Regions from separate parts of the Hoeflea sp. CAU 1731 genome, predicted to be linked through region 2. Evidence: predicted binding sites of a transcription regulator. Region 2 holds the regulator's gene; each other region holds the start of a gene.

Region 1 (10,636 bases), on a different contig from region 2:
TACCATGCAGAAAAGCCAGCATATCGACCGGCACGAGGATCATCTGGCCAATCACAGGCCCTGGCACTAGTCACGACGAACGGTCCGGCCTGTCCGGGAGAGGCGGTTTGCCCGCCGATTCCGCCCCTTCTACTGCGGAGACGAGATGCGCAAGTTGATTTCAACGGGCTCGCCACTGGAGAAGGCCGCCGGCTATTCGCGCGCTGTGGTCCAGGACAACTGGTGTTTTGTCGCCGGCACGACGGGCTATAATTACGACACGATGGTCATGCCCTCGACAGTCGAGGAGCAAACGCGCAATGCGCTCTCAACCATCGAAAAGACGCTCGTTGAAGCCGGATTCGATCTCGCTAGCGTCGTACGGGCGCAATACATTATAACGGATGCGGCAGACGCCGGCCGGGTTTTTCCCATTCTCGGCGAATTTTTCGGAGAAATCCGTCCCGCTGCGACAATGCTGGTCGCGGGCCTTGTCAGACCGGAAATGCGCGTCGAAATCCAGGTTACAGCTTATCGGGGCGAAGGCGACGCCAACTTGCTGCTCTGATAGCGCGCTAAAGACAATTGCAATTGAAAGGGAATATCCATGACCAGCCGTAAACTTCTTCTACTTCCCGGAGACGGCATCGGCCCTGAAGCGGTGACCGAAGTTCGCAAACTCATCGACTTCATGAACGAAGAACTCTACGCCGGCTTCGAGATCGAGGAAGGCATAGTCGGTGGAGCGGCCTACGATGCGCACGGAAAGGCGATTTCCGAAGAGGACATGGCCAAGGCGATGGCTGCAGACGCGGTCCTTTTTGGCGCCGTTGGCGGTCCGAAATGGGATTCCGTTCCCTATGAGGTAAGGCCTGAAGCCGGTCTTTTGCGGCTGCGCAAGGATATGGAGCTCTTCGCCAATCTGCGCCCCGCCATTTGCTATCCGGCGCTGGCCGAGGCCTCCTCGCTCAAGCCTGATGTCGTGGAAGGTCTCGATATTCTGATCGTTCGCGAACTGACCGGCGGGGTTTATTTCGGCGAGCCCAAGGAGATCATTGATCTCGGAAACGGACAGAAGCGGGGTATAGACACCCAGATCTACGACACCTACGAGATTGAACGGATTGCCGGAGTCGCCTTTGAGCTTGCACGCAACCGTCGCAACAAGGTCACGTCGATGGAAAAGCGAAACGTCATGAAATCCGGCGTTTTGTGGAACGAAGTCGTAACCAACACGCACAAGGAACGCTATTCTGACGTCGAGCTCGACCACATGCTCGCCGACGCCGGCGGCATGCAACTGGTGCGCTGGCCCAAACAGTTCGATGTGATCGTAACGGACAATCTGTTCGGAGACATGCTGTCCGATGTGGCGGCGATGTTGACCGGGTCGCTCGGCATGTTGCCCTCGGCGTCGCTCGGCGCGCCAGACGAAAAGACCGGCAAGCGCAAGGCGCTGTATGAGCCGGTACACGGCTCGGCTCCGGATATCGCCGGCAAGGGCATGGCGAATCCGATCGCAATGATTGCGTCATTTGCCATGTGTTTGAAATATTCCTTCGATATGGTCACGGAAGCGGATCGACTTGAAGCCGCAATTGCGAATGTGCTCGACAGGGGAATTCGTACGAGCGACATCGCATCAGGCGACGTGACGACCGTTTCAACCGGACAGATGGGTGATGAAATCGTCAAGGAATTTCGAACCCTGTCTACCTGAAACAGCAAACGAGCCGGCTCAGTATTGCGAGCCGGCTTCAGAATTGGATAATTTTTTATGAGCGTTCTATCGCTCAGACGTATTGCGCAAAACGGCGTTTATTCAGATACCGGATTTCTTTCCCGGATCAGAAGCAACATCATCGCCAACCGTGACTTCCTGAAACGGCGCTTCGACAACAACGCCAAACTCGATGTGAACATCCTCGGATGGCGGTACATGTTCGTCGTCGCCATGGTTGTGGTTTTGACGATGGTCGTGCTTGACGACCCGATTGGCAGCTACCGGGCCGACTGGCCTCAGTCGTTGAAAGACCTTGCCCGCGCCTTCACCGACATCGGCAAGTCCGGATGGATTCTCGTGCCGTCCGGAGTCTTCATGCTCGGTTGCTATTGCCTCGACTGGGGTTGGCTGCAGTCCCGAACGCGTCTGCTGTTTGCAAAAATGATGGCGGTTTCAAGCTACATCTTTCTGTCCGTCGGTGTTTCCGGCCTTCTGGCCTCGTCCCTGAAATATGCAATCGGACGCGGTCGCCCCATTCTTTGTGATCGGGTCGACGCCTTTGAGTTCCGGCCATTCTCATTGGACGCGGCCTTTGCGAGTTTTCCTTCCGGACACTCGACGACCGCTGGCGCGCTGTTTACTGGCATTGCGATTTTCTTTCCGGCGTTGAGACTGCCGGCTCTTGTCCTCGGGGTATGGCTCGCCTTCAGTCGTGTGCTTGTCGGCGTCCATTATCCGAGCGACGTCATCGCCGGCGTGGCCCTCGGCGCGTGGTATGCATACTTCCAGGCGCTCGTATTCGCCCGTTAAGGCGGTATTTTTGCGACCGATGACAAGGGATGGCCGGTCTTGCGCAAGGATTATTATCTTTTCAGGCCGCAGCGCGAGATCGGTTGACTCCTTGCAAAACCACTGTACAAGCGCAACCGAACGGAGTCGCAACATGCACATTTCTGACCGCAGCTTGAGAAACGGTCTGTTCCGCGCCGAAAGGGCGTCGGCACTTTGCATCCGCGCGCGCCTTTCCACCAAAACGGCAACCAAGAAAACGACCGTCAAGATCTGACGTCTCTGGCTTGTCCGTTCTCTTCCCGGTCCAGCCGGGGAGGCGAAGGCCTGCATTCCGGGCCGGAACGGGAAGAGAGACAGGAGAAACCAAAATGGGATTCAAGATAGCAGTCGCTGGCGCCACCGGAAATGTGGGCCGGGAAATGCTCGATATTCTGGCGGAACGCAATTTTCCGGCTGATGAAGTTGTACCGCTGGCCTCCAGCCGCTCCGTAGGCAAGGACGTGTCCTTTGGAGATCGCACGTTGAAGGTCAGGAACCTCGAAACCTACGATTTTTCCGGGACTGACTTCTGCCTGATGTCGGCGGGCGGCAAGGTTTCGGAAAAGTGGTCCCCGAAAATCGGCGCCCAGGGTTGCGTGGTGATCGACAATTCCTCGGCCTGGCGCTACCACGCCGATGTGCCGCTGGTTGTTCCGGAAGTCAATCCGGACGCTGTCGAAGGTTTTACCAAGCGTAACATCATCGCCAATCCGAATTGTTCCACGGCGCAGTTGGTCGTTGCTCTGAAGCCGCTTCACGACGCTGCGAAGATACGGCGTGTGGTCGTCGCCACCTACCAGTCCGTTTCCGGCGGCGGCAAGGACGCCATGGATGAACTGTTCAATCAGACCCGGGCTGTTTTTGTCGCGGATCCGATAGAAAACAAGAAGTTCACAAAGCGCATCGCCTTCAATGTTATTCCGCATATCGATGTCTTCATGGAGGACGGCTACACCAAGGAGGAGTGGAAGGTGCTGGCTGAGACCAAGAAGATGCTTGATCCCAAGATCAAGATTACTTGCACCGCAGTGCGTGTTCCCGTCTTCATCGGACACGCCGAAGCGGTCAATATCGAGTTCGAGAACGAAATTTCGGCGGACGAAGCCCGTGATATTCTTCGTGACGCGCCGGGTTGCCTGGTTGTCGACAAGCGAGAGGATGGCGGTTACGTGACTCCGTATGAATGCGCAGGCGAAGACGCGACGTTCATCTCCCGCATCCGCGAAGACGCTACAGTCGAAAACGGTCTCAACATGTGGGTCGTTTCGGACAATTTGCGCAAGGGAGCGGCGCTGAACACCATTCAGATTGCGGAATTGCTCGTGGCGCGGGGACTTGTCACCGCAAAGAACCAGGCCGCCTGATGACGCCGGATTGGACGGATCGGGTTTATAAACCGGTCCGTCTTGCCAAAAATCTATTTGTTGCCGATCTGGAACAGTCCAAATATTGTTTGGGCAACAATATCCTATCCGTTTGACTTGATTCTCCGTAGTATCATACGGATTGAATTGGAACTCAGTTGCTACAGATACCTGTTGTTTACACAGTTTCGGTAGAGATCCATTCGACAAGACAAATGGAAAGGGGCTTGGTCATGAATCGCCGTATCGAAAAGGCCGCAATGGCAATTGGCCTTGCCGCAATGATCGGAACCGGAGGCGCTCAACAGTCCCTCGCCGCCAAATGCGGCAACAACGCCGCCGGATTTAGCACCTGGGTCGAGCAGACCAAACGGGAAGCCGCAGCCAAAGGCTTCAGCCAGAGAACGATCAACGAGACGCTCGGCAAGGTCAGCTACCGCACAAAGACAATACGCCTGGATCGCAGTCAATCGAGTTTCAAACTCTCGCTGGATCAGTTCATGGCGAAGCGCGGCGCCAATGCAATCGTTGCAAAGGGGCGGCGTCTGAAGCAGCAGAACCAGAGCTTGTTCAACAGCCTCGAGCGAAAATACGGAGTCCCCCCGGGGGTCCTGCTTGCCATTTGGGGCATGGAGACCGGCTTTGGTGGATATATGGGCAACGAAGACACGGTTTCCGCCGTTGCGACGCTTGCATATGATTGCCGCCGATCGCAATTCTTCACCAATGAGCTCTATGCGTTGATGTCGCTTGTAGAGCGGCGCGAACTCAGCAGGTCGCAAATGCGCGGCGCCGCGCATGGCGAACTTGGGCACACGCAGTTTTTACCGTCGAACTATCTTCGATATGCGGTGGACGGAGACAGGAATGGTCGGCGTGATCTGGTTCGCTCAAGAACGGATGCGCTTGCCTCAACCGCCAACTATCTAAAGGCTCATGGCTGGCGTCGAGGCGGCGGGTATCAGCCGGGCCAGACCAATTTCCGGGCGATCCAGGCCTGGAATGCGGCAAGCGTGTATCAACAGGCGATCGCCATTATCGCCCAGCGGATAGACAGCTGATTCAAGCGGTCTTTGGCGTCAGTGATCCGGGCGAATGAAATCGCCCGTTTTCCAGTCCATGACCCAGAGTTCACCGGTCGAAATATCGAACCAGGCACCGTGGATGCGGAGCTTCTTCTGCTCTTCCAGTATGCTGATGCAGGGAAAACTGCGCAGATTTTCTATGGAGTGCCGAATGGAAATGCGCTCCAGGGCTGTCTGACGCTCCGCCGAAGTCAACAACGAGCTGTTCTGCAACTCGGCGGCTACCGGCTTGAGCAACCCCATCCAGCGACCGATGAAGTCGCCGGGCGACAGAGGTTTCGGGCCCGGATCGAGAGCTGCCGAAATGCCGCCGCAACGGCCGTGTCCCATGACGACGATATCGCGAATACGAAGCGACTGTACGGCAAACTCCAGCGCAGCAGATGTTGAATGATACTCGCCATCCGGCGCATAGGGAGGAACAAGGTTGGCGACGTTGCGCACCACGAACAGTTCGCCCGGACCAGCATTGAAAACGGTTTCTGGAGCCGCACGTGAATCGCAACAGGCGACAATCAGCGTATGCGGCTTCTGACCGGCTTCAGCGAGTTCGCGATAGCAATCACGTTCGTCAGCATAGCGCCCCTGCATGAAACGCTGGTATCCGTCCAGAAGCTTGTCTGGAAAAGTCTGCGCGGCGTCCGTTTGTGTCATTATTTGCGTGATCACTTTCCTGGATGTCAGCTTGCCGCCTGGGGGGTCATGACGCGGCGCATATGCACCATTGCGAAAGGCCTCACAAGGCTGGAAACGTCTTTTTCAAGGGTAAGTTCATCGGCGCCGCGCTTGACGGTGCGCGCCAGTATCTCGAAAACCGTCGCCGTCGCGTTTTGTAATGCTTTTTCATCAGCTTCGCCATCAAGGATACGCGACAGAAAAGCCGCCGAAAGAAGATCGCCAAGCCCATTCGGAGGGTTGGGAATCTCGCGGTGTTCCGCAAGCCACGCGCGGTCGTCGCGAAGCAGAAGATTGCCGATGCTGCCGGCCATCATGGGAATTGCCGACGTGGTCAGAACCCGTTCGGGTCCGAGCGTCGCGGCGGCGGTGACGATGTCATTGTTGCTGGTGATTTCAAAATCCGTGAGCCAGCCGAGTTCGAACCGGTTTGGCGTCGCGATCGAGGCAATCGGCAGCAACGTGTCGCGAATGGCGCAGGCGATGTCATTGGAAACGTACAGACCGCCCCGGTCGCCGATGACCGGATCGCAGAGATAGAGCGCGTCAGGATTGAGTTTGCGTATCTCCAAAACCAGGCGGGCGACGCCGGCCGCCTGGTCGTGATGTCCGAGATAGCCGGACAGGACGGCGCCGATTTCACCCAGCCAGGGCGCGCGGCACAGATCATCGACGATTGCTGAAAAATCCGAAACAGGCAGCATAGAACGTGTAGACGGAGAATGGCCAGGATGCCAGGGAAGCACGACAGTCGGCAGCGCCCAAACTGCGTGGCCGAGTGACTCGAGGGCGAAAACCGCCGCCCGATTACCGACGGAACCACGCACCACATGGCTGGAAATGACCAGCACTGCTGGCCGGTCGGCGTGCAGCCTGTCTGCGTTAATTGTCATCCGTTCTGCCCGAAGAAATTGAAAAGCCAGATCGCGAGAGCGATAAATACCACGACTGCAAGCCAGCGGCCAATCCGCGTGCCCCAGACTTCGATCGGATCCGTCTGATCCGCGTCCGACGCAGTGAAATGGCCTCGGACTGATTTTGTCTTCGATTCGAGCTTCGGCGCATTGAGCAGACCGCCTTCGTCTCGAAGCTTGTCGAGGTCGCGCCGCGCCTTCTTCGAAAAATCGCCCTTGTCAGCCATTGAGGCTTCCCTTGTCAGTTCTAGCGAGCCATCGCGTGATACTCGTCATTCGGCCGCATGTCCGTCGCTGCGGCCATGCGGTTCGACATATTGAAGAATGACGCAGTCGCTGCAATATCCCAGATATCCCTTTCCGAAAAGCCGGCGCTGCGAAGATCGGCGCGATCTTGTTCCTCAATGCGATCGGGTGATTGCGTCAGCTTGACTGCGAAATCGAGCATTGCCTTCTGTCGTGGATCGAGATCGGCCGCCCGATAGTTCATCACCATCTGTTCGCCCAGGACCGGATCGCCTGACAGGCTCCGGACTGCTGCTCCGTGGGCCGTAAGACAATAATAGCAGTGGTTGGTCGATGAAACGGCGACCGCGATCATTTCGCGCTCAAGCTTGGTGAGACCGGATTTCCCGAGCATGAGATCGTTGTAAAAGTCAGTGAACGCTCGCAATTTGGCTTCGTCAAACGCATAGGCAAGCAGGACATTGGGTATGAGGCCGAGCTTTTCGGTGCATTTATCGAAATAGGCTTTTGTTTCGTCGCTAAGCTCTTCAGCCGGTGGCAGGTCGAGTGCTGTTGCATGTTCTTTTCTCATGTTGATTATCCTCTCGGCTGCTCATTTCGTTGCGTTCGGGCTTGGTTCCAAAAAGGAGTCGCCAGCCGTCACAGTTCTGATACCATCATGACAAATATTGAAAAATGGCGAAGAAATCGCAAGAGTGGGGAGACGGAAATGGGCGTACGCAGCCATCCCAGGCGCGATAGGCAGATCGAAAAAATCGCGGGCATTCTGAGGAAGCAGGACGAAGCCTACCTCGATCCGTCAATCCTCTTCGGCATGGTCAGCGCCGATGACGTTATCGCCTTCCGCCCCGAGGCTCTGGCTGCGGCTGCGATCGACGCCTGGCGAAATCTCCAGGCCTGGGATGGCGTCAAGGCCCGGGTGGTTGTCGAGCACATCAGCGACGTCGAGATTGGCGGCGCGCCGCTGACAGTGGTGACGATTATCGACCGCAACATGCCGTTTCTCTATGATTCGGTGATGGGCGAAATATCTGCGTCGCATCGCGATCTGCGACTTGCCGCCCATCCGATCGTACTCATCGGTCGGACGAAAGACGGCGCGATCGAACAGACTCGACTGTTCAGCGCGATCGACCAGGGCGCGTTGGAAAAGGTCAGCGTCATCCAGATTCACCTGCATCCGCTGTCTGATGCGGCGAGGGAAGAGCTCGGCGATGCGCTGAAATCGGTGCTGGATCAGGTGCACCGCGCGAACACCGACTGGCGCGCCATGCTCACCAGGATCGATTCCGTGATAACGTCGCTGGAGACCAGTAAAACCAGCCACGACCCGGACCTGAAGAAAGAAAATCTCGCCTTTCTGGAGTGGTTGCGGGACGACAATTTCACCTTCCTTGGCATGCGCGAATATGTCTACAGCGGCTACGGCAGTGAGGCGACGATCGAGCGTGCCGCCGAAGAAGGGATCGGTATACTTTCAGACCCGGATGTCAGGGTTTTGCGGAGGGGCACCGACCACGTCAGCACAACGCCGGAATTACTTGCATTTATGCAAGGCTCCGACATGCTGATCGTCACCAAGGCCAATGTCCGTTCGCTCGTGCATCGGCGCGCTTACATGGATTACGTTGGGGTCAAGCGCTACGACGAGAAAGGCCAGGTCGTCGGCGAATTGCGGATTGTCGGCCTGTTCACCTCGAGCGCCTATACGCGATCCGTAACGCGCATTCCGCTGCTTCGATCCAAGGTCAATGAAGTCATCTCCAGTTTCGGCTTTGATCCAGAGGGTCATTCCGGAAAGGCCCTGCTGAACGTGCTTGAAAGCTATCCGCGAGACGAGCTGTTCCAGATAGACGTGCCGATGCTGGCGGGGTTCTGCGAGCAGGTGCTGGAGCTGAACGACCGGCCTCGCGTTCGCGTGCTACCGCGCATCGACCGCTTCGATCGCTTTGTTTCGGTTATTCTCTATGTGCCGCGTGATCAATACGATTCCGATGCGCGTGTTCACATCGCAGCCTATCTGAAGGACGCCTTCGACGCGCACCTGTCGGCGTTCTATCCAGCCTTCCCCGAAGGGTCGGTCGTTCGCGTGCATTTCATATTCGGCCGCGCCGGTGGCAAGACTCCTCGCGTTCCGCAGGAGGTACTGGAAGAGAATGTGCGCATGATCGTGACGCGCTGGGAAGACCGTTTTCTGGCGTTGGCCGGTCCCGACGGTCTCGCATTGCACACATCGGACGCCTATCGCGAGTATTTCACTCCCGAAGAGGCGGTGGAGGACCTGCAGAGCTTTCTCGACTGTTTGCCGGATAACGAAATAGGCCTCGATTTCTACCAGCGCGCCAGCGAAACAAGCGATCATCTCGGTCTGAAGATTTTCCATCTCGATGAGCCGGTGGAGCTGTCCCGACGTGTTCCTATGCTTGAAAATCTCGGTTTCAACGTCATCAGCGAACAGACCTTCGAACTTTCGGTCGGCGAGGATGTAGGAGCGGTGCGCACCGTCGTGCTGCACAACATGGAGCTGGTCCACAAGGATGGGCAGGCCATCGACCTGCCGCGAATCGCGAGGAAACTGGAAGACGCATTTTTGGCGGTTTGGTCAGGCGAGGTGGACAATGACGGCTTCAATCGCCTGGTTGTCAATTGCGGCATGTCCGTCCGGGAAGTGAAGGTAATGCGGACCTATGCCCGCTACCTCCGGCAAATCGGAGTTACCTATTCTCAAGGTTACATCTCGGAAGCCCTCAATCGGTACCACGACATCGCCTGTGACATCCTCGAACTGTTTGAACGTCGATTTGCTCTGACATCGCCTGAAGACAAGATGCACAAGATTACCGAAGAGATCCGGCTTCGGATCGATGAAGCGCTGGTCAGGGTGCCAAGCCAGGATGACGACCGGATATTGCGGCAATACGTCAATCTGATATCGGCGACCCTTCGCACCAATTACTATCAGGGCGGCGATAACACTTCGCCGGCTATTTTATCTTTGAAGCTGGATCCGCGAGCGATCGACGGAATGCCGGCGCCAGCCCCCTATCGCGAAATCTTCGTTTACGGCGCAGAAGTGGAAGGCGTCCATTTGCGCTTCGGGCCAATCGCGCGCGGCGGTCTGCGCTGGTCGGATCGGGCGCAGGACTACCGGACCGAGGTTCTGGGTCTCGTCAAGGCGCAACAAGTTAAGAACGCAGTCATCGTGCCCGTCGGTTCCAAGGGAGGATTCTATCCCAAGGAATTGCCCACTGGCGGATCGCGGGACGATGTCTTCAAGGCGGGGCGCGAAGCCTACAAGACCTTCATTTCCTCGCTGCTCGACATTACCGACAATATTATTGACGGCAAGGTGACGCATCCTGAGGAAACGCGTTGCATCGATGGCGACGACCCCTATTTCGTGGTCGCGGCCGACAAGGGCACAGCGACATTCTCGGACACGGCCAACGCTATCAGCCAGGCCCATGATTTCTGGCTGGACGACGCCTTCGCCTCTGGCGGATCGGCGGGTTACGATCACAAGAAGATGGGCATTACCGCCCGTGGCGCCTGGGAGGCGGTCAAGCGACATTTCCGGGAAATGAACATCGATGTCCAGACGACGGAATTTACGGTCGCTGGCGTCGGAGACATGTCGGGCGACGTCTTTGGCAATGGCATGCTGCTGTCGCCGAAGATCAGGCTGGTGGCCGCCTTCGACCACCGTGACATCTTCATCGACCCGGATCCGGTTTGTTCGTCATCGTTCAAGGAACGCAAACGCGTGTTCGATCTTGGTCGATCGAGCTGGCAGGACTACGACCAGTCGAAGCTGTCAAA
Region 2 (10,636 bases):
TGAAGGTCGAGGACATTGCCGGGCCACCTTACGCGCGGACCATCAGGCGGCACAGGGTTAAGACGTTCGCCGCCCTCAAGTATGTCGATGACGCGTGACGCCACCTCTGCAAAACGGGCTTGCGAGACGCCTCGCGCCGGTTTGACGATCAAAGACAGAATCATCCCTTGAGCCTCGACGGGACCCCACTGACAGGAGAGGCCGGTGAGATCCGGTCTATCTTCCGCGGCGGTTGGCGCAATTTGCAGAGAACCATTTTTAAGCTGTTCTTCCGCCCATTCCAGCCCGCCTCCCATGAAAGACGCATACTGGACATTGCTAGAGGCTTTCCAGAACGCTACCCGCACATCAAGACCCGCCTTCCGGACAGCCTCGACACTGATCATTCCGACGCGCAAATCCAGCTGCAGTTCCTGTTTCGCCCAAGATGCAACACGCGACAGAGCCTCGGCGGCTTTCTGACTATGACGGGCGGGAACCGCGAAACGCGCTCCATCGCCGCCAAAAATGAAAAGCCTGAGATCGCCGTTCAATGCGTTCGAAACGGCGCTGATCGTGGCCGCCCCCGCCAGGTTCACAGCCTTGTAGCGTCCTTTTGCGATCTCTTCGGTTGAATTGACGATATCGGAAACACCGACATGCCAGTCGTCGGGCAAACCGACGAACCGGGACTGATCCGTCACATTCACGAAATCCTCGATGACCGCCACTGATTTGTACCAGTCGTCTTCCACGTCGACGTTCTCCGGTTTCGATCACCCTCGGTTTACAACCTGACTGTGTGAGTTTCTACGCAGGATATCGTGTTCCCGGATCACCCGGAGAACAATGATCGCGGCTCTTCGCGACAGGAACCCGCTTCGCTTCAGCCGCCGACTTCGTTCGGATCGAATTCGTAGCTCTTGGAGCAGAATTCACATTTGACGGTTATCTTGCCGTCCTCAATGCTTTCGGCAATCTCTTCCGCCTCAAATCCTTCAAGGACGGATTTGATGCGTTCGCGCGAGCATGAACAGTTGTCGCGGACCGGCATCGGGTCGAAGACACGCACCCCGCGTTCATGAAACAACCGGTATAGCAGCCGCTCGGAACTGACCTGCGGATCGACCAGTTCGTCATCCGCGATTGTTTCCATCAGAGCGCGGGCTTCCTGCCAATCCTCGTCCTCTTCCGTCTCGAAAACATCTTCGAGTTCATCGGGAACGTCGCCGCCCGGAAGGTCCTGGGTCCGGATGCGTTCGGGCGAATCGGGAAGGAACTGGACCACCACGCCGCCGGCGCGCCATTGATGGGTGCGCCCGCCCTCTTCGTCCATCGCATAGAGCTGCGCCGCAGCCAGCCGGACTTCGGTCGGGATCTGCTCCGACTGCCGGAAATAGGCCTTGGCGATTTCTTCGAGGCTGGCGCCGTTGAGTTCGACGATGCCCTGGTAGCGCTGCATGCTCTTGCCCTGGTCTATGGTGAAAGCCAGGATGCCCTTGCCGAGAAGATCCTGCGGCTCGAGCGCGCCGCGGGCGACCGCCTCCGCCAGCAACTGCTCGTCGAAACGGGCATAGGCCCGCATGCTGTCGGGCGTCGTGAAATCCGCAACCAGCATATCGACCGGGCCGTCGCCCTGGGTTTGCACAATCAGTTTGCCTTCGAATTTCAGGGATGTGCCGAGCAATACGGTCAACGTGACCGTTTCGGCCAGAAGCCGCGCCACCGGTTCAGGATAGTCGTGCCGGTCAAGAATGGTGTTGAGCAACGGGCCGATCTGCACGGCCCGACCGCGCACGTCGAGCCCCTCGGCCTGGAAGGGCACCACCATGTCGTCGCCGGCATGGCCGATTTCGCCCAGCTGTGGGGATTGATCGCTCATACCCGACCGAAACACCAGGCAAGGATCGCCTTTTGGGCGTGAAGACGGTTCTCCGCTTCGTCGAAAACCACGGAATTAGGGCCGTCGATCACGCCGTCAGTCACCTCTTCGCCGCGATGGGCCGGCAGGCAATGCATGAACAAGGCGTCATCGCCGGCCTTTTCCATCAGCGCCTCATTGACCTGATAGGGCTGGAAGACATTGTGGCCGCGGGCGCGATGTTCCTGCCCCATGGAGACCCAGGTATCGGTTATTACGCAATCGGATCCCTGCACCGCCTTTTCAGGATCCGCTGTCAGGTCAATCGTTCCGCCGTTGGCGCGCGCCCATTCAATGTAACGGGCTTCCGGCTCGGACCCAGAAGGAACGCCGACTTTCATCGTATAGCCGAAGCGCGCCGACCCTTCGACCAAGGAATGCAGCACATTGTTGCCGTCTCCGACCCAGGACAGCGTCTTTCCCCGGATATTGCCGCGATGCTGCTCGAAGGTCATGACATCGGCCATGATCTGGCAGGGATGCGTGTCGTCGGTCAGACCGTTGATCACCGGCACTGTGGCGTATTCGGCAAGTTCAAGAAGCCGATCGTGACTGGTTGTGCGGATCATGATCGCATCGACGTAGCGCGACAGGACGCGCGCCGTATCGGCGATCGATTCCGCGCGACCGAGTTGCATTTCGCGTCCGGAAAGAAGAAGCGGTTCTCCGCCGAGTTGACGCATGCCGACATCGAAGGACACGCGCGTGCGCGTCGACGGCTTTTCGAAGATCATCGCCAGGATCTTGCCTTCGAGAGGCTTGTCCGCTGTTCCCTTCAGCGTATCGGCCTTGCGCGTGTGGGCATGATCAATGATCGCCCGCAAATCGCCGGACGCCACAGCGGAAAGATCTAGGAAATGACGAAACTCGCCATTCAAGGCCATGTCGGGTTCCATTTCGTGTGTTGCATGTCGAGGAAACGTCCCTCGTAACCTTAGACTATGTCAGCCCGCGGCCGTCGACAATTTGCGAGCCGCCGCCTCCAGGCGTGACAGTCCTTCGCGCGCCTCTTCGACCGTGGTGGTCAGCGGCGGCAGAAGGCGGATGACGTTTTCTCCGGCCGGAACCGCGAGCATGTGTTCGTCACGGATTGCAGTCAGCAATTCGCCGTTCGGAATCCCGGCTTTCAGCCCCAGCATAAGACCGCGGCCACGGATTTCTTCGATGACGTCCGGAAACTCGTCGGCGATCGCGGCCAGACCTTGCGAAAAGACAAGGCCGACGTCGACGACATGCTGTAGGAAGCCCTCTTCCAGAATGACGTCGAGCACGGCGTTGCCGACGGCCATCGCAAGCGGATTGCCGCCGAATGTCGTGCCGTGGGTTCCGGCGACCATGCCCTTGGCGGCCTCCGCCGTGGCAAGGCATGCGCCGACTGGAAACCCGCCGCCAATGCCCTTGGCGATGGCGACGATGTCCGGTGTGATGCCGGACCATTCATAGGCGAAGAGTTTGCCGGTGCGGCCAACGCCGCACTGGACCTCGTCGAGAACCAGCAGAACGCCATGCTCGTCGCACAGCGCGCGCAGATCGCGCAGCCATTGCTCCGGAGCGACGCGGATGCCGCCTTCGCCCTGGATCGGTTCGACGAGCAGAGCGGCCGTTTCATCGTCAACCGCCGCCTTCACCGCGTCGAGATCGGCGAATGGCGCCTGAATGAAGCCTTCCGCTTTCGGTCCGAAACCTTCGAGATATTTTTCCTGGCCGCCGGCGGCGATCGTCGCCAGCGTGCGTCCATGAAAGGCGCCTTCGAAGGTGATGATCTTGTATCGACCAGCGTCGCCGTTTTCGTAGTGATAGCGCCGCGCGGTCTTGATGGAGCATTCCAGCGCCTCGGCGCCGGAGTTGGTGAAGAACACCTTGTCGGCGAAGGTCGCTTCGACAAGACGGTCGCCAAGACGCGTCTGACCGGGAATATCGTATATATTGGAAAGGTGCCACAGCTTGTCGGCCTGGTCTTTCAAGGCTGAAACGAGATGCGGATGGGAATGGCCAAGCGAGTTCACGGCGATGCCCGCGGCAAAATCGAGATATTTCGATCCATCCTCGGCGTAAAGCCACACGCCCTCGCCTTTCTCAAAGCGAACGGGAATGCGCTTGTATGTATCAAACAGCGATGCAGTCTGGGACATCGCAACCTACTCCTTGCCGCCTGTCACCGCAAATTAGCTGAACGGCTTTGATATTGACGGATTTACTGTACCGACCAAAAACAAAAGCTGCCCCACGGCAGCTTTCCCGCTTCTATACCGGACGGTGCGCCATCAATCAACAACTTCGATGACGAACGCGTGCGGCGCGCCGCAATCAGGCAGGTCAAATTCCACTATTGACTTCAAGTTGGGGAAAACTTGAAAAAGGAATCGTCTTGATTCGCCGGACTCTTGTCACCGAGTCCCGCGCCCACTACCTTAGGAAGGCGAATTTGGACTGCATGCGGCGGACCTGAACTATTCACTGAAGTCTCGGATTCCGGCGCCGGAGCAATACCGGCGCATGATGGAGGATTCCGCCGCCCAATACAATGAACGAGGGGCGTGAAGCATGAGCTGGACTGACGAACGCGTCGAAAAACTGAAACAACTATGGGGCGACGGCCTGAGCGCCAGTCAGATTGCGGCCCAGCTTGGCGGCATCAGCCGCAACGCTGTGATCGGAAAAGTGCATCGGCTGAATCTGCCCGGGCGGGCAAAGTCCGGCGGATCGTCAGCCTCCCGGAATAAGAGAACGACGACGGCGTCCCGCAGTTCGTTTACGGCGCGCGCAGCCAGTCCGCGCCCGGTCATGCGCACCAGCGGGGCGACCGCTCTCAAAGCGGATATCATCGCAGACGCCGTGACCAATCTGGATACGAGGCCTGTCGAGGACGTTGTCGTTCCGATATCCAAGAGACTGGTGCTGACGGAACTGACCGAGCGGACCTGCAAATGGCCGATCGGCGATCCGCTGCAGGAGGGCTTCTATTTCTGCGGCAGCGACTGCGAGGAATCAGGCCCGTACTGCTCCTATCATTCCAAGCTGGCCTTCCAGCCAGCCGCTGATCGCCGCCGGTCGAAGAGCTGACCGGTCAAGGTCAAGCAGGCTCGCAATTCCATCACAGCATCCTGGCGCCTTTCGTCCCACGCTGCGTGAAGCGCAGCGTGGGACGATTGCTTATGTGGTCGCGTTTTTTTCTGTGTAATTACAATTAGTTAGACGGTTCTACCAGTTATCTGGCGTCCATCACTACCGTTCGCCGACACTGGCTTTGTTTCGGGAATTGGCAGTTTCGGCTTCGATTTGGCTTTGTTTCGGGATTCTGGAACCATACGGCAAATCTGGCTTCGTTTCGGGAAACGCTGTTTTGGCTCCAACTTGGCTTTGTTTCGGGAAAAGCCATTATTGGCAATCCCAAGCCGCGACCCAGTTGCAAAGGCTCAAGACCGGAAAGCTGTTATAACACAAACGTCCAAAAAAAGCAGCCGCCAAACACACGGGCTGCAGTGAAGGGCGGTCAGTTTTCCAGCGAGTAGCCGGCGCCGCGGACGGTGCGGATGACGTCTTTCATATTGGCGAGGTTGAGCGCCTTGCGCAGCCGTCCGACATGGACGTCGACCGTGCGTTCGTCGACATAGATGTCGTGACCCCACACGCCGTCCAGCAATTGGGACCGCGAGAAGACCCTCGTCGGCGACGCCATGAAAAACTCGAGCAGGCGAAACTCGGTCGGACCCAGCTTGATTTCGCGGCCCTTGCGATAGACGCGATGGGTTTCGCGGTCCAGCTCGATATCGCCGCTCTTGAGCAGAGTGGAAATCGCTTCCGGCTTTGCCCGGCGCAGAAGCGCGCGCACACGCGCCATGAGTTCCGGCGTGGAGAACGGTTTCACCACGTAATCATCGGCGCCTGTCGCAAGCCCGCGCACGCGCTCGCTTTCCTCGCCGCGCGCCGTGAGCATGATGATCGGCAGCCGCTCGGTCTCAGGCCGCACGCGCAGACGGCGGCACAGTTCGATACCGGAGAGGCCCGGAAGCATCCAGTCGAGGATCAGCAGATCCGGCAATCGTTCCTGCAGTTTCAGTTCGGCCTCGTCGCCGCGAAAGACGGTGTCCACGTCGTAGCCTTCCGCTTCCAGATTGTACCGGAGCAGAACGCTCAGCGCCTCTTCGTCTTCCACGACGGTAATTTGCGGTGCTATGCCCATGCCCTTGTCCTGACGCCGCCTTGTCTGGTGTTGCCTATTTTGCAGTTACCGAAACGGACGCCGTTTCGTCGTCCTTCGGACGCTCGGTATCCGGCTGTGCCCCGGTGGACATGTAGTATATCGATTCCGCGATGTTGGTGACGTGATCGCCGATCCGTTCGATGTTCTTGGCGCAGAACAGCAGATGCGTACAGGCCGTGATGTTTCGTGGATCTTCCATCATGTAGGTCAGCAATTCGCGGAACAGCGACGTGTATATGGCGTCGATTTCCTCGTCGCGCTCGCGCACGGCGGACGCCGCCTCCGGCGACCGGCTCGAAAACGCATCAAGCACTTCCTTGAGCTGGGTCAGAGCGAGTTCCGAGAGATGTTCAAGGCCGCGCACCAGCTTCTTCGGCTGCGCCAGACCTTCAACAGCGATGACCCGCTTGGCAATGCCCTTGGCCATGTCGCCGACACGTTCAAGGTCGGCGGCGATGCGGATCGATCCTATGATCTCGCGCAGATCCGAGGCCATCGGCTGACGCCGGGCAATTATCAGGACCGCCTTCTCGTCGATCTGTCGCTCTGCGTCGTCGACGATCAGATCGTCCGAAATAACCTTTTGCGACAGAGAGGCGTCGGAATTGACAAGCGCCCTGATCGATTCCTCAACCATACGCTCTGTCAGGCCGCCCATCTCCGAAATGCGCCGGACAAGATACTGCAGTTCCTCGTCATAGGACGACACCGTGTGCGCGGATGCTGCCGATACTTTTGATTCTTCGGGCATGATGATTTGCTTCCGTGTTGTGTCAGCCGAAACGACCGGTGATGTAATCCTGGGTCCGCTGGTCGTCCGGATTGGTGAACATATGATCCGTCGCGCCTTCCTCCACCAGATTGCCGAGGTGGAACATTGCGGTCCGTTGCGAGACGCGCGCCGCCTGCTGCATCGAGTGTGTGACGATCACGATCGTGTAGTTTTCCCGCAGTTCGTCGATCAGTTCCTCGACCTTCGCCGTGGCGATCGGATCGAGCGCGGAACATGGTTCGTCCATGAGGATCACCTCGGGACTGACGGCGATCGCCCTGGCGATGCAAAGACGCTGCTGCTGGCCGCCGGAAAGGCCGGTTCCGGGCTCATGCAGACGGTCCTTCACTTCTTCAAACAGACCAGCTTTTTGCAGGCTGGACTCGACGATCTCGTCCATATTGCTCTTGCCTGCCGCCAAGCCGTGAATGCGCGGACCGTAAGCGATATTTTCGTAGATCGATTTTGGAAAAGGATTTGGCTTCTGAAACACCATTCCGACGCTGGCGCGCAATTCCACGACATCGACGGACGGATCGTAGATATTTGCGCCGTCGAGAGTGATGTCTCCGGTGATCCGGCAAATATCAATGGTGTCGTTCATTCTGTTGAGACACCTGAGAAAGGTGGACTTTCCACATCCGGACGGGCCTATGAGCGCCGTTACCTGTTTCTCCCTGACATCCAGATCGACATCGAACAGGGCCTGTTTCTCCCCGTAGAAGACGCCGACCTTGCGGGCCTTCATCTTGACCGGGATGGCCGCATCCAGATTTTTGTTTACAGCCTTCTCAACAGCAGCTTCAGACATCATGTTCATCCTTACACCTCATATCGGTCAAATATACCGATCTTTCTTTCGTTTTGGTCCTTACCAGCGTCTTTCAAACCTGCTTCTCAGGAAGACCGCGAGACCGTTCATGAGAATGAGAAAGGCCAGCAGCACAAGAATTGCTGCGGAAGTCCGGGATACAAACCCGCGTTCGGGACTGTCGGCCCAGATATAGATCTGGGTCGGCAGGGCCGTGGAAGCTGAAAGTATACCTTCAGGTGGACTCGTGATGAAGGCGTTCATGCCGATCAGCAGCAGGGGAGCGGTTTCCCCCAGAGCCTGGGCAAGGCCGATGATCGTGCCCGTCATAATGGTGGGCATCGAAAGCGGAAGCATGTGATGCACGATTGATTCATGCTTGGATGCTCCGATCCCAAGCGCCGCTTCCTGGATCGAAGACGGCACCGACCGCAACGCGGCGCGCGTGACGATGATAATCGTCGGCAGCGTCATCAGCGACAACACCATGCCGCCGACGAGAGGCGCCGAGCGTGGCAGTCCGAACCATCCGAGAAAGACCGCCAGGCCAAGCAGTCCAAAAACAACGGAAGGAACGGCGGCAAGGTTGTTGATGTTGATCTCGATGACATCGGTCAGGCGGTTCTTCGGCGCGAATTCTTCCAGATAGATGGCAGCCGAGATTCCAAGAGGAAAGCTGATGAGGAAACAGACCAGAAGCGCCCAGAAGGAACCTGAAATCGCCCCGGCCAGCCCAGCCAGTTCCGGAAACCGCGAATCAGAATTGAATATCAAGGCGGTATTGAGGGGTTGGGACACGACACCCTCGGCTTTCAAGGCGTCATACCACTCAATCTGCTGGTTGCTTATCCGTCGTCGGTCTTCCGGAAGGTCCCTTGATATCTGACCTTTGGCAAACTGGTCCACAGGATCCGCGAATGGGAGCTTGAAGGCGAATTCCTTGTTTCGAAGATCAGGATGATCCACCACATAGTCCCGCACGAGATAAGGCGCGTTCGAAGTGAACATCGCAAAATATTCACGCTGTTCGGATCGCGGCAGTTCTCCGGGGAGCAGCTCAATCATGGACGTGCGTACGATCGAGCGCCAGTTGGCTCCACCGATATCGTCTGCAGGAATATCCGCATCCGCCAGGTTGACGGAGATCTGGACCTTGGTCTGTATGAAGGCGGACGCGCCGGTATAGATCAGCGAACTTATGAGAACAACCAGGAAGCCGATGGCAAATGTGATAGCGGCAATGCCGTAGAGCTGAAGCCTCCGGTCGGCGGCATGGCGCTTCTTGCGCCGCGCGGCCATTTCGGGAGATTTCCAGATCGGCCCGGCGGTTTTTCCGTCGATGACAGAGTCAGACATCAGTATGCCTCCCGGTATTTGCGGACAATACGCAGTGCTATGAGGTTCAGGAAAAGCGTCACGATGAACAACATCAGGCCGAGTGCGAAGGCTGCGAGCGTCTTGGGATTGTCGAACTCCGAGTCACCGATCAGCAACGTCACGATCTGCACTGTCACCGTCGTGACGGAGTCCAGAGGATTAACAGTCATTTTTGCAATCAGGCCGGCGGCCATCACGACGATCATCGTTTCGCCGATAGCACGGCTGAGGGCGAGCAGCACGCCTCCGACAATGCCCGGCAGCGCGGCCGGCAGCAATACACGCCGGATCGTTTCGCCTTTGGTGGCTCCGACCGCCAGCGAACCGTCGCGTATCATCTGCGGCACAGCAGCGAAAGCGTCGTCTGAAAGCGAGGAGATGAAGGGAATGAGCATGATGCCCATTACGCCGCCTGCCGCCAGAGCGCTGTTGGGCGCCACATCCATTCCGATCGCCGTTCCCAACTGACGCAGGGCGGGCGCGACTGTGAGCACCGCAAAAAAGCCGTAGACGACAGTGGGTACGCCGGCGAGAATCTCAAGGATAGGCTTGACCACGGCCCGGAAGGGCTTGGAAGCGTATTCGGTCAGATAAATGGCCGACAAAATCCCGATCGGCACGGCGACCGCCATAGCGAGCGTGGCCACGAGCATGGTGCCGAGGAACACGGGAACGGCGCCGAATGCACCCTGGCCGGCGACCTGATCCGCCCTGATGGCAATCTGCGGCTCCCACCGCAATCCGAACAGGAACTCGTAGAATGGCACCCGCTTGAAGAACTGATACGCCTCGAACAACAACGAGGCGACGATGCCGAGGGTGGTCAGGATTGCGACGGCTGACGCAAAGATCATGAACCAGGTGACGGCTTTTTCGAAACGATGCCTTGCGAAGAACCGTTTGGACACGGCCATTACCGCGATGATCGCGCCGGCGATCGCCAGCACGAAAACAGCGGCGGAAAGCAACACCGTAGATGTTACGCGCAGAGACTTGAGGTATTCGACGGCGTTGAGCACCGCCTGGGAAGGCTCCTGGAAAATGTTGCCTGCCGCGACCTGCCGTATTTCGCTGGTCAGCAAGGCTTTTTCCGAGGAATTCAATGCCTCGGCTCCCGGAAAGGAACCCAAAACGAGGAAATCGATGACCGAATTCTCGAACAGCAGCCAGAGCAAGAGAAATATAAACGCAGGGACAGCCGTGTAAACCATGGCGTTCATGCCGTGATACACAGGCCGGGAATGCATTTCACGCAGATCGGTTCCAGCGGCGGCGACAGCGCGCCGCGAAGCGAGGAAATACGCCACAAGCGACGCCAGGACCAAAAACAGTAAAAGGTATAGAACCATATCCCTTGCCCCTCAAACGGCAAACCCCGGCGCAGACACCGGGGTTTGCCAAAGGTAATTTCGTTACATTCCGAGCTTCTTGGCGCCCAGAACGCTTTCCTGGACTTCCGCGCGCTTTTCATCGGAAAGCGGCGTCAAGCCACGCTCCGGCAGGTAGCCGTCAGCAGCAAGCGCTTCGTCAGACACATACTCGGCGATGAATTCCTTCATACCGGGAATCACG
Region 3 (10,636 bases), on a different contig from region 2:
CCCCTATGGACAGGCATCGGCGGCGCTGTACCCCACCGAACGGCGCCCTTTGAAAGGGTTGCGTATCGCCTGGATCGCCGAAGGCGGCGCGCGCGTCGAGCGCGAAACGGCGCGTCTCACCCAGGCTGCGATGGAACGGATCGCCGACGTCGGCGCCATCGTCGAACCGGTCGAGGTCGACTTCAAGTCCTACGAGCCGGTTTTCCTCGCGATCCTGCGCGTCGGTCTGGCCGCGCGGACGGGCCCGCTCATCGAAGGCCATGAAGACAGGGTTGCGAAGTCGCTGGTGGATACGATTGAACTCGGCAAAGGCTATTCCGCGATCGAACTTTCCAACGCGATTTCAGACCGCACACGCTTGTTTCACGAAATCCAGTCCGTTTTTGAGAATTTCGACCTGATCGCATCGCCGACGCTCACGGCGCCGCCCTTGCCGATCGATGTCGATCCCACGGGCGACATCACAATCGATGGTGTGAATTGCGGCGCCATTCGCGGCGCCTGGTATCCGTTCACATTCCCGCAAAACCTGACTGGTCATCCGGCGATTACAATTCCGTGCGGCAATACGATGTCGGGACTGCCAGTAGGACTGCAGTTCACCGGACAGTGGTACCGTGATCTGGATTTACTTGACGGCGCGCGCCAGGTGGCTGGTATTATCGCCTGACGCCAGCGGTCCTCGGGCCGTCAACTTTGTTCGCATACCGATTTGAGATTCGCCAGGACAAGCGCCCCAGGCCCGGTTGCAGAATGCGGCGTAGGCGGCGTCATCAGCCCATCCGGAGTGCCGGAAGTCGAGGATTGTTTGCGCGGGAATTCTCGTCATCCAGTCCGCCGCTGCGGTGCCGTCGTCGGGTGCCCGGATGCTTTTAATTGCGACCCGCCTGTCCCTGACCCCCTTCGCCGTGGATAGCGCGGCGTAGACGTGGCCGACCGGCGCGTCGATCCATGCCTGCTGTTCCAGCGTCTTCATGTATTGTCTCCCGCGATATCGAACCGGCTGGCCTGTGATTGGGTTCCATTGTCGGAACATAGGCAGAACTTTCATGCTGCATTTCCGGCCGTTTTATGCTATGATAGGTCACTGGAACAGAGCTGCGCTTCAAGGCTGAAGCAAGATATCCGTGCATGCCGGCGCGGCGCCGAATTCCCGAAACGAAGCCAGATTCACCTTCAAAGGTGCGATTCCCGAAACAAGGCCAGATTGAGTCAGTGGGTCCAGGCAGGCTTCGAGTGCTGGAAACGCCGGATTCCCGAAACAAAGCCGGGTACTGTGATTATGTTTTAAAACCAATAAGTTAAAAGAAAATAGGGTTAGGATGCGAAGCGGCTTGCGTCCGCCTTGTAATAGTTCAGATAGCGGTCGCTGATCCGGGATATCGGCAGAATCACCATTACGTCGGTCGTGCCGAAGGCGTAGTCCACCACGGCGCCGTCGCCGATCACCGCGCCGAGCCTCAGATAGCCCTTGAGCAGGGGCGGCAGGGCGTTGACGGCGCTGCGCGTGTCGACGGCTTCTTTCGGCATCAGGTCCATATTCTGGAAGAGTTCGGGACGGGCGCTCACCGACCATTCCCCGGCCGCCAGGCAGTTGTGGAAGAGGAACGACAAGGGAAGCGCCATGGCCTCCGGCCGCACACCGGGAATGGAGGCGCAGCCGAACATCACGTCCATGCCGTGTTCGAGCGCATAGGCCCAGTTGCCCTGCCACAGCAGTTCGACGGTGCGGCGGGTGCGGTACTGCGGAAGCACGCAGGACCGGCCGAGCTCCATGAAGCGCTTTTCGGGATGCCTGGCCAGCATGTCGCTGACGGCGAATTCCGAGGTCGAATAGAAACCGGTGTTGGCGCGGGCCACATCCTGCCGGAGAATCCGGTATGTGCCCACGATTTGCTCTTCGCTGTCGCCCGGCATGCTGCGATCGAGCACGAGAAGGTGGTCGCAATATTCGTCATAGATGTCGATGTCGCGTCCGCGCCGGACCGATTCGGGCGTGAGCGTTGCACCCATCTCCCTGGCGAAAACCTCGTAGCGCACCGCCTGCGCCGCGTCGATTTCGGAAGGCGTTAATGCGAGGCGCGTTTCCAGATTGCCGATACGGCCGAACACCGATCCGTGGGCTTCCGTCATTTTAAGCGCCGGTCCCGGAGCAGAGCGGTTCGTTGCTGGCGTTTCGCGCACATTTGTCGCCATCGCAATTCATTCCCGTCGGTTCGAATTAGGCCCATTAATCAGAATAGTACGACAACGCGGTGACACCGTAATTCGATGTCCGGGAGCAACTGCGCATGATGAATATTCGGTTTGTCCCACCGTTCAGCCCATATCCACGACAACGCGCCCCCGGATTTCCCCTGCAATAATGGCATGGGCCGTGGGTACAATATCCTCAAAACCGATCGTTTGCGATAGGGAATGCAGTTTTTTGATGTCGAGCTCCTGCGCCAGCCGGCGCCAGGCTTCCTCGCGCAAGGGCTTTGCGGCCATTACCGAATCAACGCCCAGCAGGCTTACGCCGCGCAGGATGAAGGGAGCGACGGTGGTCGGCAAATCCATTCCCTGGGCCAGGCCGCAGGCCGCGATCGCCCCGCCGTAGCTGGTCATGGCCAGCATGTTGGCGAGCGTATGCGATCCCGCCACATCCACGCCTCCGGCCCAGCGTTCCTTGCCGAGCGGACGGCCGGGCTCCGACAATTCGCTGCGCTCGATGATTTCGTCGGCGCCGAGATCTTTCAGGAAATCGGCTTCCTGTGGACGGCCTGTGGATGCGATGACCCTGTAGCCGAGGCCAGAGAGAAGCGAAATCGCTACCGTTCCGACGCCGCCATTGGCGCCCGACACGACGATCGGTCCGCTTTTCGGCGTAAGTCCATACCGTTCCAGCGCCATGACCGAAAGCATGGCCGTATAGCCCGCCGTGCCAATCGCCATGGCGTCCATCGCGCTGAACGCGTCCGGTCTTTTGATCAGCCAGTCGCCGCTCACCCGCATATATTGCGCATAGGCGCCGAGATGCGTTTCGCCAACGCCCCACCCGTTGAGGACAACCGCATCCCCGGACTTGAAGCCGGCGTGCTCGGAGCTCACAATCGTGCCCGCGCAGTCGACGCCCGGAACCATCGGCCAACGGCGCACGACCGGAGATATCCCGGTGATCGCCAGCCCGTCCTTGTAGTTGACGGTGGTCGCGTCCACCCGGACGACGACGTCGCCCTCCATCAAATCGTCAAGCGTGAGTTCGGTCGTGTCGACCGACTGGTTCTTGTTCTCGTCGCGCGAAACCAGAATGGCCCGGAACGGGCCTGTCGGGACGTCGGTCATGGCAAATTGCCTCCCATTGCTTGTGTGAAGTGTGTCCGTAGGTTCAGAGGGCTTCCGCGGGATAAAGCCACTTTCCGAACACTTCGTCGATGATAATGGCCACGGCGCCGACCGTGATGCACGCGTCGGCGAGGTTGAAGACGGCGAACGACCACGTATTGACGTAGAACAGCACGTAATCGACCACATAGCCAAACATGGCGCGGTCGATCAGATTGCCGATCGCGCCTGCGATCACGAAAGCGAAGCCGACCTGGCTCAGCCACCGCGTCGGCGAAGACCTGGCCCAGATGATCCCCACAATGGCGATGATGACCAGAGTGATCACGATCAGCCAGTTTTCGCCCAGTCCGCTCAAGAGCGAGAAGGCGATGCCCTCATTGTGGGTTCGAAACAGCGCCAGGAACGGCAGCAGGTCCACCTTTTCATGCATGGGAAGGGCGCGCTCGACCAGCCATTTGACGATCTGGTCGAGGGCGACAAGCGCGGCGATCAGGGCCATGGCGTGGCGCTGCTTGGAAAAAACTGAACGGACCGCTTTCATCAGTCGACCTTCAACATGTGGCGTCTCGCCTCGAATATCATGACGCCGGTGGCGACGGCCAGGTTCAGCGAATCGGCCCGGCCGGCCTGTGGTATCCTTACCAGATGGTCGCACGCCTCGGAAAGTTCGTCGGGCAGCCCCGCCTGTTCGTTTCCCATCAGGATGAGAGTCGGCTTAACTCTATAGTCCACCGCGCGATAATCAATGGCGCCGGCGAGGTGGGTTCCAACCAGCAGCAGCGGATTTTTCGATCTCCATTTCAAAAACGCCTCCACGCCGCACCGGGCGACGGGAACCGCGAAGACCGATCCCATCGTCGCGCGGATCGTTTCCAGAGAAAAGGGATCGGTGGTTTCTCCAACGAGTATGACGCCGCTCACGCCTGCGGCGTCGGCGGTGCGGATGATCGTGCCGAGATTGCCGGGATCGCGTATGCGGTCGAGCGCGATCCAGGTCTCGTTGTCCGTGGGCCGCAGGCTTTCCAGCGGCGCGTAGCGTTGCTCGAAGACGGCGCAGACCATTTGCGGATTGTCGCGGCGGGTGATGGCGGAAAGCACCTTTTCGCTCACCTCCAGAACCAGCGCGCCGGAGGCGACAGTGCGCGCCGCCACGCGCTCCACGGCCGGCTTGTCTTTCGCCGCCTTGGAGTAGATCAGTGTCTGGATTGTCCAGCCGAGCTCCAGCCCGTCGATGACAAGCTTCAGGCCCTCGGCCAGAAACAGGTTCGACCTGTCCCGGTTCTTTTTCTGGCTGAGTGCGCGGATATCCTTGATGATTGGGTTCGCGAGGCTCGAGACCTCCTTAACCTGCCCCACGCGGCCGAGAGGTTCTCCGGAGCCGCTCATGCGGGAACCCAGCGACTGAAGAGGGACGTCGAGAGTTTGATGTCGCGCGCTTCCTCGCGAATGATCAGTTCCCCGGATTCGACGCAGCCGCCAGCGCCGCGCATCGTCTCGCGCATCAGTTCGTGGATCGAATAGAAAGACGCGCGGATCGAATAGGCGGTCAGCACCAGGCCGATCGGATCAGTAGCCAACAGCGTTCGACAGGCGTCGAGCATATGAGGCAGGTCGTCGAAGAGCTGCCACACCTCCCCGTCCGGGCCGCGACCGAATTTCGGGGGATCCGTCAGGATGATGTCGTATCGATTGCCGCGCCGGATCTCGCGGTTGATGAACTTCGTCGCATCGTCGCAGATCCAGCGCACCGGTCTGTCTTCAAGACCGGCCAGCGCCTGGTTTTCGCGCGCCCATCCGATCGCCTTCCTGGAAGCGTCCACATGCGTGACTTCGGCGCCTGCGTCTGCCGCCACCAGCGAGGCGACGCCTGTATAGCCGAAGAGATTGAGAACCTTGACCGGACGGCGGCTTTTCTCAATGCGTTCCCGCATCCATTGCCAGTGCGCCGTCTGTTCCGGAAAAACGCCGACATGGCGAAACGAGGTCAGCCGCGCCATAAAGTCGACGCCGGCAAGCCGCATCGGCCAGGACTCGCCCGTGGGTTTGCCCGGAAAATGCCAACGGCCCACGCCGTCCTCGTCCGTATCGCCGGTAAACACTGCGTCGGCTGTTTCCCATTCCGCCGACGGTCGGCTGCGCGGCCAGAGCGCCTGGGCTTCCGGTCGCACGATCCGGAAAGGTCCGTAGCGCTCCATCTTTTCACCGTCCCCCGTGTCCAGCAGCGCATAGCCTTCCTGCGCCGGCGTCTCGAGAATCAAAGGAGCGCGTTCCGCGGGACGGTCGCCTGCGCGCCGCGCGATCGGCTCTCTGTCCCGCCGAACGGATTGTTCGACCTTCGCCGGGTTTCTGGTCCCGGGCGAATTGTGCGACTTTTTCTTTGAACGCGCTTCAGAGGGCCGCTCGCGCCCTTTCCCGGCCGGTTTCCGGGGGCTCGCCTTCAAATCCGCAGGTCTGTTTCTCATGATCACGGCTCTAACATTGTGCTGGAGTCTTGGCAAAGCGCAAATATGCAAGCATAGTCCCGGTGATTTGCCGGATCCTTTCCGCCGGCGCCTGTACAGTAACATCCAACGGGAGGACATCTCATGGAAATGAAGGGCGAGGAACGCATAGCGGCGTCACGCCAGGTCGTGTGGGAAGCGCTGAACAATCCGGACGTTCTCAAGCAGTGCATTCCGGGCTGCGAATCCCTGGAACAGACCGGCGACAACGAGATGGCGGCCACCGTGAAGCTGAAAATCGGTCCGGTTTCTGCCAAATTCAATGGCGCCGTGACGCTCGAGAATATCAATGCGCCGGAAAGCTACACGATTTCCGGTGAGGGAAAGGGCGGCGTCGCCGGCTTCGCCAAGGGCGGAGCGGATGTCAGTCTCGCGGAAAAGGGCGACGAAACTGTTTTGTCCTATGAGGTGAAGGCCCAGGTCGGCGGCAAGATCGCCCAGCTCGGCTCGCGATTGATCGACTCCACGTCGAAAAAACTCGCCGGCCAGTTTTTCGAGAAGTTCAAGACCATCGTCGAAGGCGGCGCCTGAACGCCGTCAGGCTTCCAGGAATTTTTCCCATACCAGGCAACCGGCGGCGAAATCCTCCAGTGAAGCGCCGGTGGATTTGAACAGCGTAATCTCCGTGTCGTCCTGACGGCCCGGATGGTCGCCGCGACACAGCATCGCCAGTTCGGCCGCGACGTCGGACCGGCTGATCACCCCCGCCTTGATCGGCTGTACGAGATCGCCCGCTTCCTTCAACGCGCCGTCGAACGTGTCGACGAACAGCGTCGCCCTGCGCACGGCTTCGTCGTCGCTTTCGCGCAAGTCCGGCGTGAAGGCGCCGACGAGATCAACATGGGCGCCGGGTTTCAGCCACGCGCCCTCGATCAGCGGCGTCGCGGATATCGTGGCGGCGCTGATGATGTCCGCGTCTGCAATCGCTGCCTCGCGATCTTCCGTTACGTCCACCGCAAAAGCTTCGGCCGCCAGCTCTTCCGCGAGCTTGATCGCGTTGGCTTTGCTGCGGTTCCAGATCGTGACGTGTTCCAGCGGATGCATCGCCGCATGCGCGCGGATCAGATGGCCCGAGAGCTTGCCGGCGCCGATCATCGCCATCCGGCTTGAGCCCTTGCGCGCCAGATAGCGTCCTGCAAGCGCCGACGCTGTCGCAGTGCGCCACAGGGTCAGCGACTGGCCGTCTATCAGCGCGAGCGGTTCGCCTGTCGTTCCATCCGACAGCAGGTAGACCGCCATGACAGCCGGCTTGCCTATGTCATTATTGTCGGGGCTGACTGTCGCGATCTTCACCCCCATATACCCGTTGCCGGAAACCGGCTGCGAGAAATCGCTCCAGGCCGGCATCAGAAGCAGCGTGCTGTCGGATCCGCTTGCGCGTTCGATCGTGTGGTGGTGCCGCACGGGCGCCGCGACGCCGCCCCGGAAAGCATCGGCCAGTGCGTCGGCAAGGCTGTGATGATCAAGGATCTTGTCGACCGCCTCGGCGGATATCAGTTGCATGGTGCTGTCGCCTTGGAAGGAAATGGACGAAGTCGAAGGCCGCTGTCAGGCGGTCGGGAGTGACCGTTGGCCGGCGACGGTTTCGGCGCGCTCGCGCTGCCTGTCCGCCTCTGTATGCCATTTGACGGCTTCTTTAGCTTCCCGGCGGGCCTTCTTGCGGTGCTTGCCCTGCTTGAACCAGGTCGCCAGAGAGCCGATGATCATCCCGAGAATCAGCGCTCCGAACAGGAACACGAAAAGCGGCGCCGATACGGACAGCAACGTGTCCGAGGGGCGGAAAGGATTGAGCGCCAGCGTCACTTCATTGCGATTGGCGACCGAGAGCACAATCAGCACGATGCCGATGGGAAGGAGTATGAGTATGTTGATCAGCTTGCGTGTCATCGCGTCATTCGCTCAAATTGCTGCGGCCCGGGACGGAGTCGCTATCAGCTCTGTCGCCGCGCCCGTTTTCTGTTTGTATAGAACAAATGCATCAACTTGTCCGCAGGACAATCCATTGCGCCGCCTCATGCCGTCGACCGGCTGAACCCGGTCAGCCCGCATCCTGTGGATTGAGACGTTCCCGCAATTCCTTGCCGGTCTTGAAGAACGGCACCCATTTCTCTTCAACATGCACGGTTTCGCCCGTCCGCGGATTGCGTCCGGAACGCGAAGGTCTGTTTTTGACGGAAAACGCGCCGAAGCCGCGCAATTCGACGCGATTGCCCTCGGCGAGCGCGTCGGTGATCTCGTCGAGCACGGCGTTGACGATATTTTCCACGTCCCGGTGGTAGAGGTGCGGGTTCTGAGATGCAATAATTTGCACAAGTTCCGATTTGATCACGGCTTTTCCCCCGTCCGCGCTAGTTGTCTGCCTCGCCAAAGTGCCAAACGGACACGAGGCCGTCAAGGAACAACTTGCGGTCGGCGAGCGCCTTCAGCTCCTCCGAGAAAGGAAAGCTGTTCTGCCCGAAGGCATTGAGTACTTTGGCCATGGCGTCGCCCAGTATCAGCTCCGTTCGCGACTTGCGGGGCTCCCAGTCGATGATGTCGAGCGTGTCGTCGATATCCTGTTCCGCCAGATATTTGCGGATGTCCTCCTCGCCGCCGACAACGTCGATGAGGCCGTTGTCCGCCGCCTGCCGACCCGTGAAGATGCTGCCGTCGGCAAGCTTGCGTGTCTCGGACATCGGCAGCTTGCGCCGTTCGGACACCAGGGTCACGAACCAGTCGTAGGAATCGGTGATCATGGAATCGATCATCTGCTTGGCTTCGGCGCTTGCTTCGTGGAAGGGCGAAGGTTCGGCCTTCAGCGGCGCCGATTTGATTTCCTCGATCTTGACGCCGATCTTGTCGAGCAGCTCCTGGACCTGTGCGTACTGGAAGATGACGCCAATCGATCCGACAATGGACGTGTCGCCGGCGACGATGTAGTCCGTGCCGCAGGCGATCATGTAGGCCGCGGACGCCGCCAGCGTGCGGACGTCGGCGACGACCGGCTTGGTTTCTCCGAGTTTGAGCACGGACTTGTACAAAACCTCTCCGCCATAGGAGGTCCCGCCGGGCGAATTGAGCCGCAGTATCACCGCCTGGACATTGTCGTTCTTGGCGATCGTATCGAGGCGTTTTTGCAATTCCTGATTGTCGGTGATGACGCCGGAAATTGTTACGCGCGCAATATGCGGAGACGCCTTGCCGCCAATGGTCTCGCCTTCGCCCAATCCGAAGAAAAGACCGGCGACCACCGCGAGTATCGCGACAAGAGTCGCGATCCGCCAAAAAGTCAGCTTCCTCCTTAGTCGGCGACGATCCGTGATGCCGCTGTGATCCATGGCCGTGTCCTGTGCGTTTCAAGATGTGTCGAAGCGTGCTGACTGGTTACTCCGTTCTTGTGCGTCGCGCAACTGCGGGTCAGCCGGGTCGTTTTCGAATACGTCGCGCAAATGCACAGATTCGCCACTTTGCTTCTGTAAGCAGCGGCCACGATATGTTAATTGCTGTCAGAAAGCGTCAATCGCAGGAGCGGTTCGTCAATTCGCACTGCAGCATTTTCGGAAGATCCTGAAACGTCAACCATGGCACACGTCTCTCCATATCCCGCCACGGAAAAATTACCGAAAGGCGGCCTGCCCAAGGGCTATGCGAAAGCCAGGAAGCATTCCCGACTGGTTCGTTTCCTGAAGATCGCGTTCCCGATCGCCGCGCTGTTGGCGATCTCGATATTCATTGGAGTCACGATGCTGGCGCGGGCTCTGCCGCCGGATGTCGGTTTTGCCGGCGCCTCCATTTCGGGTGGCAAACTGGTGATGGCCAATCCTCATATGACGGGACGCGCGGGCGGCGATAAAATGTACTCGGTTGTGGCGTCTCGCGCCGTACAGGACCTGTCGGCGCAGGACGTGGTCCGGCTTGAGGATATTTCGGCCGAGATCGAGTTCGGAAAAGACGACAGCGCGACGCTGGAGGCGGTCAGCGGGATATACAACCGGGTCGAGAATATTCTGACGCTCGATCAGCCATTCACGGTTGTCACCCGCTCCGGCATGAGGGCCAATTTGCGCCAGGCCGACATCAATATCGAAACGAGCGAGTTGAAATCCGAGGGGCGTGTCCGAATTGACACGGATCAGGCATTGATATCTGCGGAAAAACTTGTCATTTCGGAGAATGGCTCGCTGATCACGTTCAAAGACAATGTCGACATGACCATCAAGCCGCAGGAAAAGAAGAACCGCAAGACCGGCAGGTCAGGTGGCTAGCGAGTGGAACGGGAACAAACATGACTTCAATGACACGCAACTTCCTGACGGCTGCGAGCGGGTTGCTGGCGGCGGCGCTGGTTGGTGGATTTCTTGGTTCCGCAGCCGCGCAGCAGGCGACGTCGAGCCGGATGGACGGTCTCGCGATATCGGGCGACAAGCCGATCCAGATCGAAAGCGATCAGCTTCAGGTCAAGGACCAGGACGGTACGGCGATCTTTACCGGCAACGTCAAGGTCGTCCAGGGCGAAACCCTGATGCAGTCTGGCGTCATGACCGTTTACTACGAGAAGGAAGAGCCGGCAAAAGACCAGCGTTCCGGCGATGGCGCTCAAAACCAGCAGTCGGCTGAGGGCGGCGGACAGGCTCCGGCGAACCCGACTTCCGGGATCGGCTCCAACATTGAACGCATCGACGTTGCTGACACGGTCTATATCCAGTCCGGCGAGCAGACGGCGACGGCTGACCGGGGTATCTTCAACATGAAGACCGAGGTGCTGGAGTTGACCGGCGAAAGGGTTGTCCTCACCGAAGGCAACAACGTCCTTGTTGGCTGCAAGCTGA

Evidence for each region. The regulator PhoB, encoded in region 2, activates phosphate uptake and scavenging genes when phosphate is short. The targets are predictions, from matches to a motif close to TGTCATNNANCTGTCAT.
Region 1: the regulator PhoB is predicted to act here: its motif matches at 7,465-7,481, upstream of AAFN47_RS19975 (NAD-glutamate dehydrogenase).
Region 3: the regulator PhoB is predicted to act here: its motif matches at 2,245-2,261, upstream of olsB (l-ornithine N(alpha)-acyltransferase).

The regions. Positions count from the first base shown of each region.
Region 1 is NZ_JBDQQS010000013.1:68,923-79,558, forward strand. It holds gene leuD (3-isopropylmalate dehydratase small subunit) at 1-70, shown strand, start outside; gene AAFN47_RS19930 (RidA family protein) at 146-547, shown strand; gene leuB (3-isopropylmalate dehydrogenase) at 587-1,699, shown strand; gene AAFN47_RS19940 (phosphatase PAP2 family protein) at 1,757-2,512, shown strand; gene AAFN47_RS19945 (aspartate-semialdehyde dehydrogenase) at 2,863-3,897, shown strand; gene AAFN47_RS19950 (lytic murein transglycosylase) at 4,131-4,958, shown strand; gene AAFN47_RS19955 (carbonic anhydrase) at 4,977-5,636, opposite strand; gene pdxY (pyridoxal kinase PdxY) at 5,663-6,550, opposite strand; gene AAFN47_RS19965 (hypothetical protein) at 6,547-6,798, opposite strand; gene AAFN47_RS19970 (peroxidase-related enzyme) at 6,819-7,388, opposite strand; gene AAFN47_RS19975 (NAD-glutamate dehydrogenase) at 7,527-10,636, shown strand, end outside.
Region 2 is NZ_JBDQQS010000005.1:138,994-149,629, reverse strand. It holds gene AAFN47_RS10305 (DUF3095 domain-containing protein) at 1-734, opposite strand, end outside; gene AAFN47_RS10300 (Hsp33 family molecular chaperone) at 866-1,861, opposite strand; gene argF (ornithine carbamoyltransferase) at 1,858-2,784, opposite strand; gene AAFN47_RS10290 (aspartate aminotransferase family protein) at 2,845-4,032, opposite strand; gene AAFN47_RS10285 (GcrA family cell cycle regulator) at 4,445-4,963, shown strand; gene phoB (phosphate regulon transcriptional regulator PhoB) at 5,394-6,077, opposite strand; gene phoU (phosphate signaling complex protein PhoU) at 6,118-6,855, opposite strand; gene pstB (phosphate ABC transporter ATP-binding protein PstB) at 6,878-7,696, opposite strand; gene pstA (phosphate ABC transporter permease PstA) at 7,748-9,043, opposite strand; gene pstC (phosphate ABC transporter permease subunit PstC) at 9,043-10,413, opposite strand; gene AAFN47_RS10255 (PstS family phosphate ABC transporter substrate-binding protein) at 10,477-10,636, opposite strand, start outside.
Region 3 is NZ_JBDQQS010000014.1:90,633-101,268, reverse strand. It holds gene AAFN47_RS20830 (amidase) at 1-670, shown strand, start outside; gene AAFN47_RS20825 (hypothetical protein) at 629-976, opposite strand; gene olsB (l-ornithine N(alpha)-acyltransferase) at 1,318-2,133, opposite strand; gene acuI (acrylyl-CoA reductase (NADPH)) at 2,320-3,324, opposite strand; gene lspA (signal peptidase II) at 3,368-3,868, opposite strand; gene AAFN47_RS20805 (TrmH family RNA methyltransferase) at 3,868-4,713, opposite strand; gene AAFN47_RS20800 (class I SAM-dependent methyltransferase) at 4,710-5,789, opposite strand; gene AAFN47_RS20795 (SRPBCC family protein) at 5,913-6,359, shown strand; gene lhpI (bifunctional Delta(1)-pyrroline-2-carboxylate/Delta(1)-piperideine-2-carboxylate reductase) at 6,366-7,331, opposite strand; gene AAFN47_RS20785 (LapA family protein) at 7,377-7,715, opposite strand; gene AAFN47_RS20780 (integration host factor subunit beta) at 7,867-8,157, opposite strand; gene sppA (signal peptide peptidase SppA) at 8,177-9,145, opposite strand; gene lptC (LPS export ABC transporter periplasmic protein LptC) at 9,389-10,072, shown strand; gene AAFN47_RS20765 (LptA/OstA family protein) at 10,093-10,636, shown strand, end outside.